Regions from separate parts of the Shewanella sp. MEBiC00475 genome, predicted to be linked through region 3. Evidence: predicted binding sites of a transcription regulator. Region 3 holds the regulator's gene; each other region holds the start of a gene.
The links. The regulator FliA, encoded in region 3, starts transcription of late flagellar genes. The targets are predictions, from matches to a motif close to CTAAAGNTNNNNNNNNNNNNGCCGATA.
Positions count from the first base shown of each region.

Region 1: a site for FliA is predicted at 2,836-2,862, ahead of pomA (flagellar motor protein PomA). Genes of this name have one in related genera too.
Region 2: a site for FliA is predicted at 2,220-2,246, ahead of FCN25_RS19510 (VC2046/SO_2500 family protein). Genes of this name have one in related genera too.

Region 1 is NZ_CP039928.1:755,911-760,175, forward strand. Features, by position in the region: gene thiI (tRNA uracil 4-sulfurtransferase ThiI) at 1-587, opposite strand, end outside; gene FCN25_RS03325 (flagellar motor protein MotB) at 956-1,882, opposite strand; gene pomA (flagellar motor protein PomA) at 1,886-2,653, opposite strand; gene xseB (exodeoxyribonuclease VII small subunit) at 2,993-3,229, shown strand; gene ispA ((2E,6E)-farnesyl diphosphate synthase) at 3,268-4,149, shown strand; gene dxs (1-deoxy-D-xylulose-5-phosphate synthase) at 4,172-4,265, shown strand, end outside.
Region 2 is NZ_CP039928.1:4,398,273-4,402,537, forward strand. Features, by position in the region: gene FCN25_RS19480 (IS66 family transposase) at 1-179, shown strand, start outside; gene FCN25_RS19485 (PLP-dependent cysteine synthase family protein) at 251-1,312, opposite strand; tRNA gene FCN25_RS19490 (tRNA-Tyr) at 1,668-1,752, opposite strand; tRNA gene FCN25_RS19495 (tRNA-Tyr) at 1,783-1,867, opposite strand; tRNA gene FCN25_RS19500 (tRNA-Tyr) at 1,898-1,982, opposite strand; tRNA gene FCN25_RS19505 (tRNA-Tyr) at 2,071-2,155, opposite strand; gene FCN25_RS19510 (VC2046/SO_2500 family protein) at 2,281-2,778, shown strand; gene FCN25_RS19515 (DUF406 family protein) at 2,912-3,199, shown strand; gene FCN25_RS19520 (EAL domain-containing protein) at 3,540-4,265, shown strand, end outside.
Region 3 is NZ_CP039928.1:3,678,356-3,682,620, reverse strand. Features, by position in the region: gene FCN25_RS16460 (protein phosphatase CheZ) at 1-682, opposite strand, end outside; gene cheY (chemotaxis response regulator CheY) at 696-1,079, opposite strand; gene FCN25_RS16450 (RNA polymerase sigma factor FliA) at 1,124-1,843, opposite strand; gene FCN25_RS16445 (MinD/ParA family protein) at 1,836-2,720, opposite strand; gene flhF (flagellar biosynthesis protein FlhF) at 2,725-4,110, opposite strand; gene flhA (flagellar biosynthesis protein FlhA) at 4,140-4,265, opposite strand, start outside.

The sequences.
Region 1 (4,265 bases), 1.8 Mb from region 3:
CTCGATACACCAGAATCAAAACCACCCGAAATAAGCGACAAAACATCTTCTTGTGTCGCCATTGGGAAACCGCCCAAACCTTCAATGCGACGTTCTACCATGTAAAGTTTATCTTGATTGATTTCAAGGTTAACAGTCACATCTGGATTTTTAAGTTTAACGCCTAACGCATCAGTGTGTTGATTTAATCCACCGCCGACATAACGTTCAACTTCAATTGAATTGAAGTCATGATTACCAGAGCGTTTTACCCGGACACAAAAAGTTTTACCGGCAATTTCATCACGGTATTTTGGCAAAGCTTGCTGATAAATATGGTCGATCGAATCAAAACTGTATTCACTCACTTGCACAACATGAGCAATACCTGGAATGCAGGAGAGTCGCTCTGCAAAAACGTCACATAATTCAGGTTTATCGGTCGGTACTTGCACAATTATACGATCATATAAACGTTGTACTTTGGCACCTTCATCTACATTTTTAAGTATATTACGTATATTAGTTTCAAGCATTTTGGTAAAGCGCATTCTTACCGACTTGCTCTTCATCATGATTTCAGGGTACAGCTTTACGATAAACTTCATGGGGCGTCCACAGGTATAAGCATCACAATAGCACTACACTCGTTGTTGCTAGGTAAATAGAGATCGTAATACGTTGATAATAAATTAAAAAAGCAGCAAGGCTCTGTCAACTCGGTTTGCTTACGTTATTAAGAAAAAGCAAAACGTATGCAATAATTCGCGGATTATACCAAAGGATGCCTATTAACCAAACCTATTCACTTTTTTATCTGCTATTTATTATCGACAACGACCTTATTAATCACCTTCAGAGTCAGCACCATAGTCGCTAAAAAAGCCATGTTTATAGTTAAAACAGACTGAAAACAAAAAGGGCAACCTTTATTACATTAAGAAGTTGCCCTTTTGTTTATTTTTAAAACGACCCACTATTCTGTAACGATAATTTCATTCGACTCTTTAGGCTTTCCTTGCTCAATGGATATTTCAACACGGCGATTTCGAGCTTGATTCTCTATAGAATCATTAGGAACCAACGGCCGGTTAGATGCTTCACCAACCACCTTCATACGAGTTTCATCAAAGCCAGAAACTTTTCTTAATTCATGAGCCACAGCCACAGCTCGCTGGCTTGATAACTCCCAGTTAGAACTGTACAACTCATTACTAATATCAGCACCATCGGTATGCCCCGACACAGTAATTATCCCAGGAACATCCTTCAATAACTCGCCAATTGAACGTACAATCGGTTTAAATTTCGGTTGTAAAAAGCCAGAACCTGATGCGAACGAACCTTTTTCACGAATACGAATGATAATTTGCTGACCTAAAGATTCAATTTCAATGGCACCATCAACAATTTCTTCATTGAGCTTTTCAGCCATTTTCTTAACTTGTTCATTAATATTTTCTTGCGAAGATGCTGCATCTTTTTTTACGGCTTCAGCTTCTTGCTGAGCGGTTGCAGCAGCATTACCACCTCGTTGTTCACCACTTTGTTTCTGAGTGCCGCCCGCACTGTCATCCTCACCGGCCTGATATTCTATCGTTGGCTGAGTCATTTCATTAGTTTGTTGATTAATGATCTCAATAGGGGTGGGATCAGGTCGTCCAGGGCGAAACTCAAGCGCAATAACCGATGTTCCCTTAGGAATATCTTTCACTTCAACTTTATTTTGCACCCCGAATGCATACTTCATTGAACCGGCTATCTGTTTAAATTTCATGACGTCCATTTCCGAGAACGCTAAAAGCAACACAAAGAAACACATTAGCAACGACATCAAGTCTGCAAAAGTAGCCAGCCACATGGGTGCACCAGCCGGTGGACAATCACACTTGGCCTTAGCCATGAGTTACTCTCCATCCGTTGTGTCAATTACTCGGAGTTTTTCTGATAGGTAATTCTTCAAGAATCCTTCAATCACCCGTGGATTTTGACCATCTTGAATCGCAAGTACCGCATCCATGATTAAATTACGATTCAGCAATTCTTCATTCATTCGTAATGATAATTTATCCGCCAATGGAATAGCTATCATGTTCGCAATCACGGCACCATAAAGTGTCGTTAATAATGCCACGGCCATGGACGGACCAATAGATTTAGGATCATCCATGTTAGATAGCATCGCCACCAAACCAACCAAAGTACCAATCATACCCATTGCAGGTGCCACATCGCCCATGGCTTTAAAAATACCAACACCTGTTTTGTGGCGTTCTTCCGTTAATGCAATGTCTTTTTCTAATGCGTTACGCACCACATCGCCGTCATGGCCATCAACTAACATATCAACGGCTTTTTGCATGAAAGTGTTGGTAATAACCGCCTCTTCTAAGGCTAAAAAACCGCCTTTACGGGCAGCATCAGCCATGGTGACAGCTTGTTCTATCAAGTCTTCAGGTTTATCTAATTTAAACATGAAGGCTTTCATACCAATCTTTATTGAACCTAAAAATTGCTTTAGGTTAAATTTCATCATCACCACAAATAAAGAGCCTGCTACAACAATCAAAATTGACGGTACATCGATAAATAATCCGATACCACCACTGGTGATCATTGCACCAATAATAAATGCAAAAGCACCGATAATACCTATTAGCGTAGCTAAATCCACAACCTCTCCTCAATCGCAGTCATTACGCTGCTTATTTGTGCTACTTCCATCGTGCTGTTAGCGCACGTTATACGACCCGAATAATCCGACAGCATTTTGTGTAGATAACAATGCCCATCGTTATGTATTAAAGTACCAGTTGCAATACTATTTTACGTTAGCAATATTAAACCATGACTTGTTATCGGACAAACTCCGCTCAAGTTTAGCTTGTTTTTGTACATTCTAAACAAAATTCAATAACAAAGCGTGCTATTGAGCAAATAACCAGCGACTGTATTTGACCGATACGCTGGGCTGATATACCTTGTCACACGCTGAATGAAAGGAATATTAATCGTGGCTAAAAAACCAGAAAACCTCAGTTTTGAACAATCATTAACTGAACTTGAAACCATTGTTGCGCATTTAGAGCAAGGTGAAGTCTCGCTAGATGATGCACTTAAACAATTTGAGCGTGGCATTAAATTAGTGCGACAAAGCCAAGCAAAACTTGAGCAAGCACAGCAAAAAGTCTCTATCTTATTAAGTGAAGATGATGCTGAATTAGCGCCGTTCACTGTTGAAAGTGAATAATCGTCAAATAGTGTGTATTGAATAATAGGGCTTGATACGTGTTAGCTGAAGCGATAAAAACATACCAAACACGCGTTAATGGTATTCTAAACCAACATTTAACGCAGCTTGATGATGCGGCTCCAGACTTAAAAGCAGCAATGCTTCATGGGGCATTATTGGGTGGTAAACGCATTAGGCCCTTTTTAGTCTACAGTGTCGGTGAGATGCTTGGGGTTAATATTAATGCACTTGATAAAGCGGCAGCAGCCATTGAATGTATCCATGCTTATTCGTTAATACACGATGACTTACCGGCAATGGACAATGATGCACTTCGTCGTGGCCAACCCACGGTTCATATTGCATTTAACGAAGCCACAGCAATTCTTGCGGGTGACGCACTGCAAACCTTGGCTTTTGAAATAATGACGGCACCCTGTACCGATTTACATCCAAAGCAACAATTAGCCATGGTCAGGGCATTAGCAAAAGCATCTGGGTATCAAGGCATGTGCGGTGGTCAAGCAATTGATCTCAGTGCCACAGATAACAGTATAGAATTAACTAGATTAACCGAATTACATAATAAAAAAACCGGGGCATTAATCAGTTGTGCCGTCGAGCTTGCTTTAATTGCTGCCGACATACCTGATGAACACTATCAATTGATGATGAAATACGCCCAAACACTTGGATTAGCGTTTCAAGTACAAGACGATATTTTAGACATCACAACAAGCACAGAAGAGCTGGGGAAACCTCAGGGTTCTGATCAGCAATCGAATAAAAGTACCTTCCCCAAATTGTTAGGTCTCGAGGGTGCCAAAGACTGTGCGGAACAACTAATACAAGATGCACTATCAGCGCTGACTAAATTACCATACAATAGCCAGTTAATTGCAGACTTCGCCCACTATATAGTTGAGCGAAGATTATAATAAAGAGTCTGAAAATCTCGCTATGAGTTTTGATATTTCTAAATTCCCAGTACTAGCTAAAGCTAATACGCCAGAAGAATTAAGGAAGTTACCTCAAGGTTTACTTCCACAAGTGT
Region 2 (4,265 bases), 720 kb from region 3:
TTAATCACAACCATCGTGGTGCTGAAGGCAGCTCTATTTTATACAGCATCATAGAAACCGCTAAAGCTAACGGTCTTATTCCGTTCGATTACATCGAACACTGCTTGGAGCAGCTATCCCATCCAAACTGTGACCTTAATAGCCTCTTGCCCTGGCTCGTTGATCTAAGCAAGGCGTAGTTCACCGGACGCTCACGATAAATACAAAAATGCCGTTGCTTATAACAACGGCATTTTTGTTGATAATATTGCTAAATCAATAATCCAGTATCATTAAATTTCAACAGCTTATCTTGGTAATGTTTAAAGCAGCCAATATTGCTGTTAACCCATTCAGGGTCATAATAAGTATCTAAATAACGATCGCCTGAATCACAAATTAAGGTCACAATTGAACCTGTTTGTCCTGTTTGACGCATTTTAGTCGCGAGCAATAATGCACCGTACAAATTAGTGCCGGTCGAAGCGCCTGTTTTACGACCAAGGAGTTGCTCTAACCATTGAATTGTCGCAACTGAGGCTGCATCGGGAATTTTTATCATACTATCAACAACGCCCGCAATAAATGAAGGCTCAACTCTTGGACGTCCTATACCTTCAATCTTACTGTTTTTGTTGCAAACAATACTGGCATCGCCACTGTTAAAGTAATCATAGAAGACAGAGTTTTCTGGGTCGACAACACACAATTGAGTTGTTTGTTGTTGGTAACGAATATAACGACCAATAGTAGCGCTAGTGCCACCGGTTCCCGGACTCATCACAATCCATGTTGGGATAGGATGGGGTTCTTTTTCCATCTGATTAAAAATTGAATCCGCAATATTGTTATTTCCTCGCCAATCCGTAGCACGTTCTGCATAAGTAAATTGATCAATGTAATGACCCTTCAATTCATTGGCTAAGCGTGCCGATTCAGGGTACATCTGACTGCCGTTTTCTACGAAATAGCATTGACCACCATAAAACTCAATTTGTTGGATTTTCTTTTTTGCTGTCGTGCTTGGCATTACTGCAATAAAAGGTAACCCAAGTAAGCGGGCAAAATAAGCTTCTGATACCGCTGTACTGCCTGATGAGGATTCTATAATCGGCGTGTTTTGTTTTATCCAGCCATTACATAAGGCATATAAAAATAGTGATCGGGCCAGGCGGTGCTTTAAACTGCCCGTTGGGTGAGTGCTTTCATCTTTTAAGTAAACATCAATGCCAACAAGTTTGGGAAGATCTAACTTAATAAGATGTGTATCTGCTGAACGTTGATAATCGGCTTCTATTTTTGCGATGGCCTGATTGACCCAAGTTGATGACATGCAAGGACACTCGTTATTCTAAAAAGGAATAAATAATAACTAAAATGTTAGTGTGTGAATAGTGCTTATGGTCACAAAGGAGTGTTAATCATCATAAACATGACCGAGCCAAATGTGGATATCGATATAGATAGTAAAACCACGATCAAATAAATATTAAATGATAATGGTCATAGAAATATACACAACTGTATTTGACTGATTGAGTAGTAAGTTATTTATATGAAACGCGATGAATTTTGCCGGTCAAACTAGGAAAATGAGAACGTTACACTGAAGAAAATAATATAGTAGGGCAGGTATTAAAGATAACGAGATTAGTGTTTGGAAGTAGCAGATAAACTAAGATGTAAAATGGTGGAGGGAGAAGGATTCGAACCTTCGAAGGCTGAGCCGTCAGATTTACAGTCTGATCCCTTTGGCCACTCGGGAACCCCTCCACAGCAAGATAAATAGGAATAAAAGAAAGATGGTGGAGGGAGAAGGATTCGAACCTTCGAAGGCTGAGCCGTCAGATTTACAGTCTGATCCCTTTGGCCACTCGGGAACCCCTCCACAGCAAGATAAATAGGAATAAAAGAAAGATGGTGGAGGGAGAAGGATTCGAACCTTCGAAGGCTGAGCCGTCAGATTTACAGTCTGATCCCTTTGGCCACTCGGGAACCCCTCCACATATTTTCTTTTTTCTTACTCTCTTTTTACATTCTAACTCTTTACAGCATTAACACTTTTAAATTGAAACTTTGAAGCAACGCAAATGGTGGAGGGAGAAGGATTCGAACCTTCGAAGGCTGAGCCGTCAGATTTACAGTCTGATCCCTTTGGCCACTCGGGAACCCCTCCTCAATTGCGGCCGCCATAGTAGTCAGAAACCTTTTGTATGTAAAGTATAAAATTGAATATATTCCTAAAGTTTATGACTGTTTGGTCGATAAATTAGCATCGAGCATAAGTAGTGATGTTTTTATATGCAAATTGAATCAACATTAGTCAATGAATTACAAATAGGAAACCGATTAAACGCCGCGATTGAACATAATCGTCGCGGTGAATTTGGTTTGCTATTGGCTATGTTGTCAGTTGACGCTCGTGATATGGCGCAATTTCAATTTGATAATGATGTAGAAAGCACGCAAAAGCTGCGTAATAAATTTTCAGTACCGCAGCCACAATTGTTGGTTGATGACATTTCAGTCCACCCAGACACCACAGACAACGCTATCGTGTTTCAGCAACATGGTGCTAAGCAGTTTCACCTCCAACAAGCATTAACACCTGAAGCGCTAGTTATTAGAGGTTCACAACCAGATTCAATGATCGAAGTGTTGAATAACTGCGATTACCTGACAAAAAATAAAGCCATTAATGCTTACCAACAACACACACCATTAGAAGATATGCATTTTCTGGATCAATTAAGTACCCAACGAAAGATTTCTGAAACGTTATCGCACCAATTTGCTTAACTATCGAGTCGTACATGATGATACGGATAAGATCTAATGTGTATTTATGTTAATTGTGAGCATGACTAATAAAAACCGTTCAAAACTACGATATATTTACACTGATAATTTTCGATATTGACGGAATAAACTAATGATTAAACAAATTAAACAGCAACAAGGTAATGTCAGTGACAGTTGTACTGAATGCGGAAGTTATGTTGACATTGGTGCCGTTGTTGAAGCTGACGATACGTTATTAATATTAAACTTTTCCGGTGATGATGCGTTGATGCAAGCTCAAGCGATGCAAACAACAGCGCAACAACGTTTTAGTGACACCAAAGCTAACCTTGTCGATAAAGATAATATGATTACTCTAACGTTGGATTTTACTTTTAGTGTAGAGAAAATGATTTTTCAACTTGAAAATGAGCTTTAATTTTAGTCTATGTTAGGGTTAATAGAAGGGTACCAAATTATTGTTGTTAAAACGTTTTTTTGGGGTGTAGCTACACTCTACTGCAATGCTCACAAACCGTAACAATATGTAACGAAGTGATTGCTGTTTATGAGTATCGCGTGTAATGTGCTTTACTTAATCAAGGCATAGTCGTTGTTACTAATATAGTAAAGTGAATGCTTTTTAGTGCAAGTTTTGCTCCCAATGTATTGCCTAATTATTTGACTCATGCTCTTAAAATCAGTGCTAATAACAATAAATAGAACTGATTTGATGTTTTCAAAAAATTAGGGAAATGAAGCCATTTTTCGGGATTTAAATGAATCGACAAGATCAACAGCATTTATTGGAATTAATTGTAAATTCTAATGCTAAACAACAAGGTGATTTTACAAAAACCTCTGAGTTTGTGTGTCAACTGCTGCTCGAATATTTCGCTGCATCGTTTGTGTCCGTTTGGACCCTAGAAAATAACACCGCAAATGACGGTTTAGTTGTCAATGATAATTCTATTGTCGATGGCAGTTGTGTATGTGAGCATACTTTAGTTGCCAGTCAAATAGCTGATCAATTAGTTCATGTGTCTAATCTGAGAACAACAGCTATTGAACCTCAATATTTTGATGAATTGCGTTCCCACCGCTATATCTTATCCAATGGTAATTCTCAGGTTAATCTAATTCACACATTTTCTGAGTACTACCAGCATCATAACATTGTCACTAGTGTTGATATTGCCATTCGAATTAATGGCCATATTGAAAGTGTACTATCGATTGAAAACTGTGAAGAGATAAATTGGCTAGATTCTGATATTCAATTTGCTATTCAATGCGCTGACCAATTAGCGTTAGCATTAGCGACTCGCTACTCTTATGACAGCAACGAACAAATTTATCTATTGCGAAATGCAACTGAACAATCTGACCATGTGGTCATGCTGATAAATACCGATAGCCGTATTATTGAGTATGTTAACAGTGCCCATGAGAAAATGACCGGATTACCGCGTATCTCGGTAGAGCACAATAACGTAATTAGCCTT
Region 3 (4,265 bases):
CTTCACGTAATTCAGCATGCATGATGGGACCTTCTGCTTCTATCTTATTATCGTTTATAGCTGGCGATGATTCGGTAACATGATCTCCAAACACAGTTAACATTGAGACCAAATTACTTTCTACTTCACGAACTAAATCTATCACTCTGCGGATCATTTGACCCGTTAAGTCTTGGAAGTCTTGTGCCATTAAAATTTGATTTAATAGCTCACGTAGACGGTTTGAATCATGTTCGCTATGGGACATAAACTGCTGAACATCATGACAAAGTGATTTAAACTCACCTAATTGAATATCACGACTCATTAGCTTATCCCACATAGGCGTCATAGATTGTATATTACTAATGATGGTATCGGCCAAAGGTAGACATTCTTCAACTGCGTCCATGGTTTTATTTGCAGCTTGTTCTGTCATATCGATAACATAATTCAATCTTTCTTTAGCATCCGGTATCTCGGTATTCGCTAATTCAGATAAACGGTTATCTACTTGAAAATCTCTTAATGCACTATGGAGTTGTCGAGTTAACTTACCGACCTCTTCAAAAAGCTCGCGCTGCAATGGTGTTGCAAGCTCCCTGATAACGTCATCTGCTTTATTTTGCTGACCAGAAGAAAGCAACTCAACAAGTTCTTGGGCCTGTTCGAGAGTGATCAACCCCGATATTGATGCCTGCATGACTTATCCTTGCTTATGCGAGTCGTTCAAAGATTTTATCTAACTTTTCTTTTAACGTCGCCGCGGTGAAAGGTTTTACCACGTAACCATTAACACCGGCTTGCGCTGCTGCAATAATCTGTTCACGCTTAGCTTCTGCGGTTACCATCAATACAGGTAAATGCTTTAAAGAATCATCGGCACGAATCGCTCTAAGCAAATCGATACCTTGCATTCCCGGCATGTTCCAGTCTGTTACTACAAAATCAAAATCGCCTTTTTGTAACATAGGTAGGGCTGTTGAGCCATCATCTGCTTCTTGGGTATTATTAAATCCCAAATCTCGCAACAAGTTCTTAATGATACGCCTCATTGTTGAAAAATCGTCAACAATGAGAATCTTCATATTCTTGTCCAAGGTTTCCTCCGGTGAGCTGATACTCATTTGCTCTAGATAAGTTATTATTCTTGTGTCCAATGCTTGAGTTTTGCTTTTAATCTGAGCATTGCCTGACTTAATATCTGGCTTACTCGCGATTCACTAACTTCAAGGATTAAACCAATTTCTTTTAAATTTAATGCTTCGTCATAATATAATGACAACACTAAGGCATCTCTTTCTGGTAATGTTTTAATTGCTGCAACCAGCGCAGATTGGAATTGCACTTCAGCAAGTGAGTCAAAGGTTTTATCTGTCGGTTCGTTGTCAGTGACTAACACATCTTGCGAAACGCCAAGATCTTCTATGCCTATGATTTTACCAACAGAAACATCATTTAAGATATGATGGTACTCATCGAGCGACATATCAAGTTTTTCAGCAATTTCAGTGTCATTAGCATCACGTCCAAGCTGTTGCCCTAATTCATCAATTACCTGGGCAACACGACGATTATTTCGATGTACTGAACGTGGGACCCAGTCACCACGGCGAATTTCATCTATCATTGCGCCACGAATTCTGATACCCGCAAAGGTTTCAAATTTAGCGCCTTTACTGTTATCAAAGTTAGATGATGCTTCAAGTAATCCCATCATCCCAGCTTGTAATAAATCATCAAGTTGCACCGATGCTGGTAATCTTGCCAGCATATGATGGGCAATTTTTTTTACCAGCGGTGCATACTGTTCAACAATAGACGTTTTGTTATCGAACTGAGTATACGCAGCGGCTTTATTCACTCGTTGTTCCTTCTTCTTGTATCGGTTTACGTTGTACAAGACGTTCAACAAAGAACTCTAAATGACCACCGGGCTGTTGTGGTACAGGCCAGGTCATAATTTTATTAGCCAATCCTTGGTAAGCAATAGCTGAAGGTGATTTAGGATACGCTTCAACAACTAACTTTTGCTTACGAACAGATTTTCGTAAATTTTCATCAAATGGAACGGTTGCCACTAGTTCTAAAGCGACATCTAAGAATCTATCCGTCACTTTACTTAGTTTAGCAAATAACTCCATACCTTCTCGTAGACTTCGCACCATATTTGCTACAATTTTGAAGTGGAACACACCATGTTCACGGCTTAAAATTTTAATCAATGCATAGGCATCAGTAATTGATGTCGGTTCATCACATACTACGATTAATACATCTTGTGACGCTCGAGAAAAACTCAGCACCATATCTGATATACCAGCCGCAGTATCTACAATTAAAATATCGAACTGAGTACGCATTTCACTAAATGCACGGATTAAACCGGCATGTTGTGCTTGTGTTAACTCAACCATCGCTTGAGAACCTGACGTAGCTGGAACAATACCAATACCTTTAGGTCCACGTACGATGATGTCATCTAATTCGGCATCACCGGACAAAACATGAGATAAATTTTTCTCCGCACGTATCCCAAGCATGACATCGACATTAGCTAAACCTAAATCGGCATCAAGCACTAATACACGTTTGCCCTTTTCAGCTAGCGCTACCGCGGTATTAATTGACACACTGGTTTTACCCACTCCGCCTTTACCACCGGATACGGCAATTACTTTTACTTTATCGTTATTTGGTTGATTCATCATACGTAAACCACTTGCTTGATCCCGAGTCATATTTTCACTCAAATGCATAGGCTGTGTCATTAGACCACACTGGGTCTTGTGACGTCTGTTGTTCTTTTTCGTTTAATGCTGCTAATGCTTGCTTCGCTAATTCTAATGTATCAGCCACTTTCATGTCTTCAGGAACACGTTGACCGTTTGTAACATAACTCAATGGTAACTCATTTTGAATCAATACGCTCAATGCACCTGCAATTGATATCGATTCGTCTAATTTAGTCAGAATAGCACCAGATAATGGAATCCGCTTAAAGTGCTCTACCGCATCTTGTAATACGCGACGTTGACCTGTCGCAGATAATACTAAGTAACTCCGAATAGGGATCCTACTGTTTGCTGTCAAATTATCAAGTTGTTGATACAGACGCATGTCACGTTGTCCCATACCGGCAGTATCAATTAACACTAATTTCCGGTTTCTAAACTGATAAAGAATTTGTTCTAATTCTGATAAATCATTTGCTTGCTTAACTGGACAACCCATAATTTTCCCATAAGTCGCTAATTGGTCATAAGCACCAATTCGATAATGGTCAGTGGTAATTAATGCAACTTGTTCAGGGCCATGATGGGCAGCAAATCTCGCAGCGATTTTAGCTAAAGATGTTGTTTTACCGACACCAGTAGGTCCAACAAATGCCACAACGCCACCACGTTTAACAATGTCATCACCTTGATTATCAAGTAGATTAGCTAAACTTTGTGGTAACGCTCTCACTAAATCTGCTGGAGAGTAATGTTGGCTTAATCCGGCTAGTTTAGCCGCTACTGCAGGGGAAAACTCAGCTGCAATCAATTTACTTTCAAGCATGGCACCAACAGGGTCGGTGCGCTTTTTTTGATCCTTCATTAATGAAGACACTTGATGGGTCAATAAGCTTCGTAATGAAGCCATCTCTTCGCGCAACTCTTCCATATCAGCAGATTGATTTTTATTGGCTTTCTTAGAATGTTCCGCGGTAGTTTGTGGTTGAAAAGTTGCAGCTGATTTAGCTGGCTTAGCACCTTCTAATTGACGAGCCCATTCAGGTAATTCTGGCTCATCTTGGCGCACTGACATCTGCTGAGTCATGCGGTTATGTTGTTTTTCAAGTAATGCTTGCAGTGAATCAGCCGCTGGCGGTGGGCTAACTTTAGATTGAGCTTTCACAGCAGGTTTAGCACCTAGTGATACTCTATCTTCACTCACATCCATAAAACTGCTGGTCGGCGCTTGTGACGCAATAGCGGCTTTAGGTTCGTCATAATCAACCGCCGCGACAATTTCTATCCCACCAGTGACTTTCTTGTTTGACATAATGACAGCGTCAGAACCTAGCGTTTCTTTAACTTGGGCCAATGCTGCGCGCATATCTTTGGCAAAAAATCGTTTAATTTTCACTTATGCACCTCTAAAAACTGACATTATCACTATTGACCTACAGCTGAAACAATTCGTATTTGCTTCTCGTCTGGTATTTCTTGATAAGAAATCACTCGTAAATTTGGAATAGTGTATTTAACAAATCGTGACAGCGTTGACCTAAGCATGCCAGA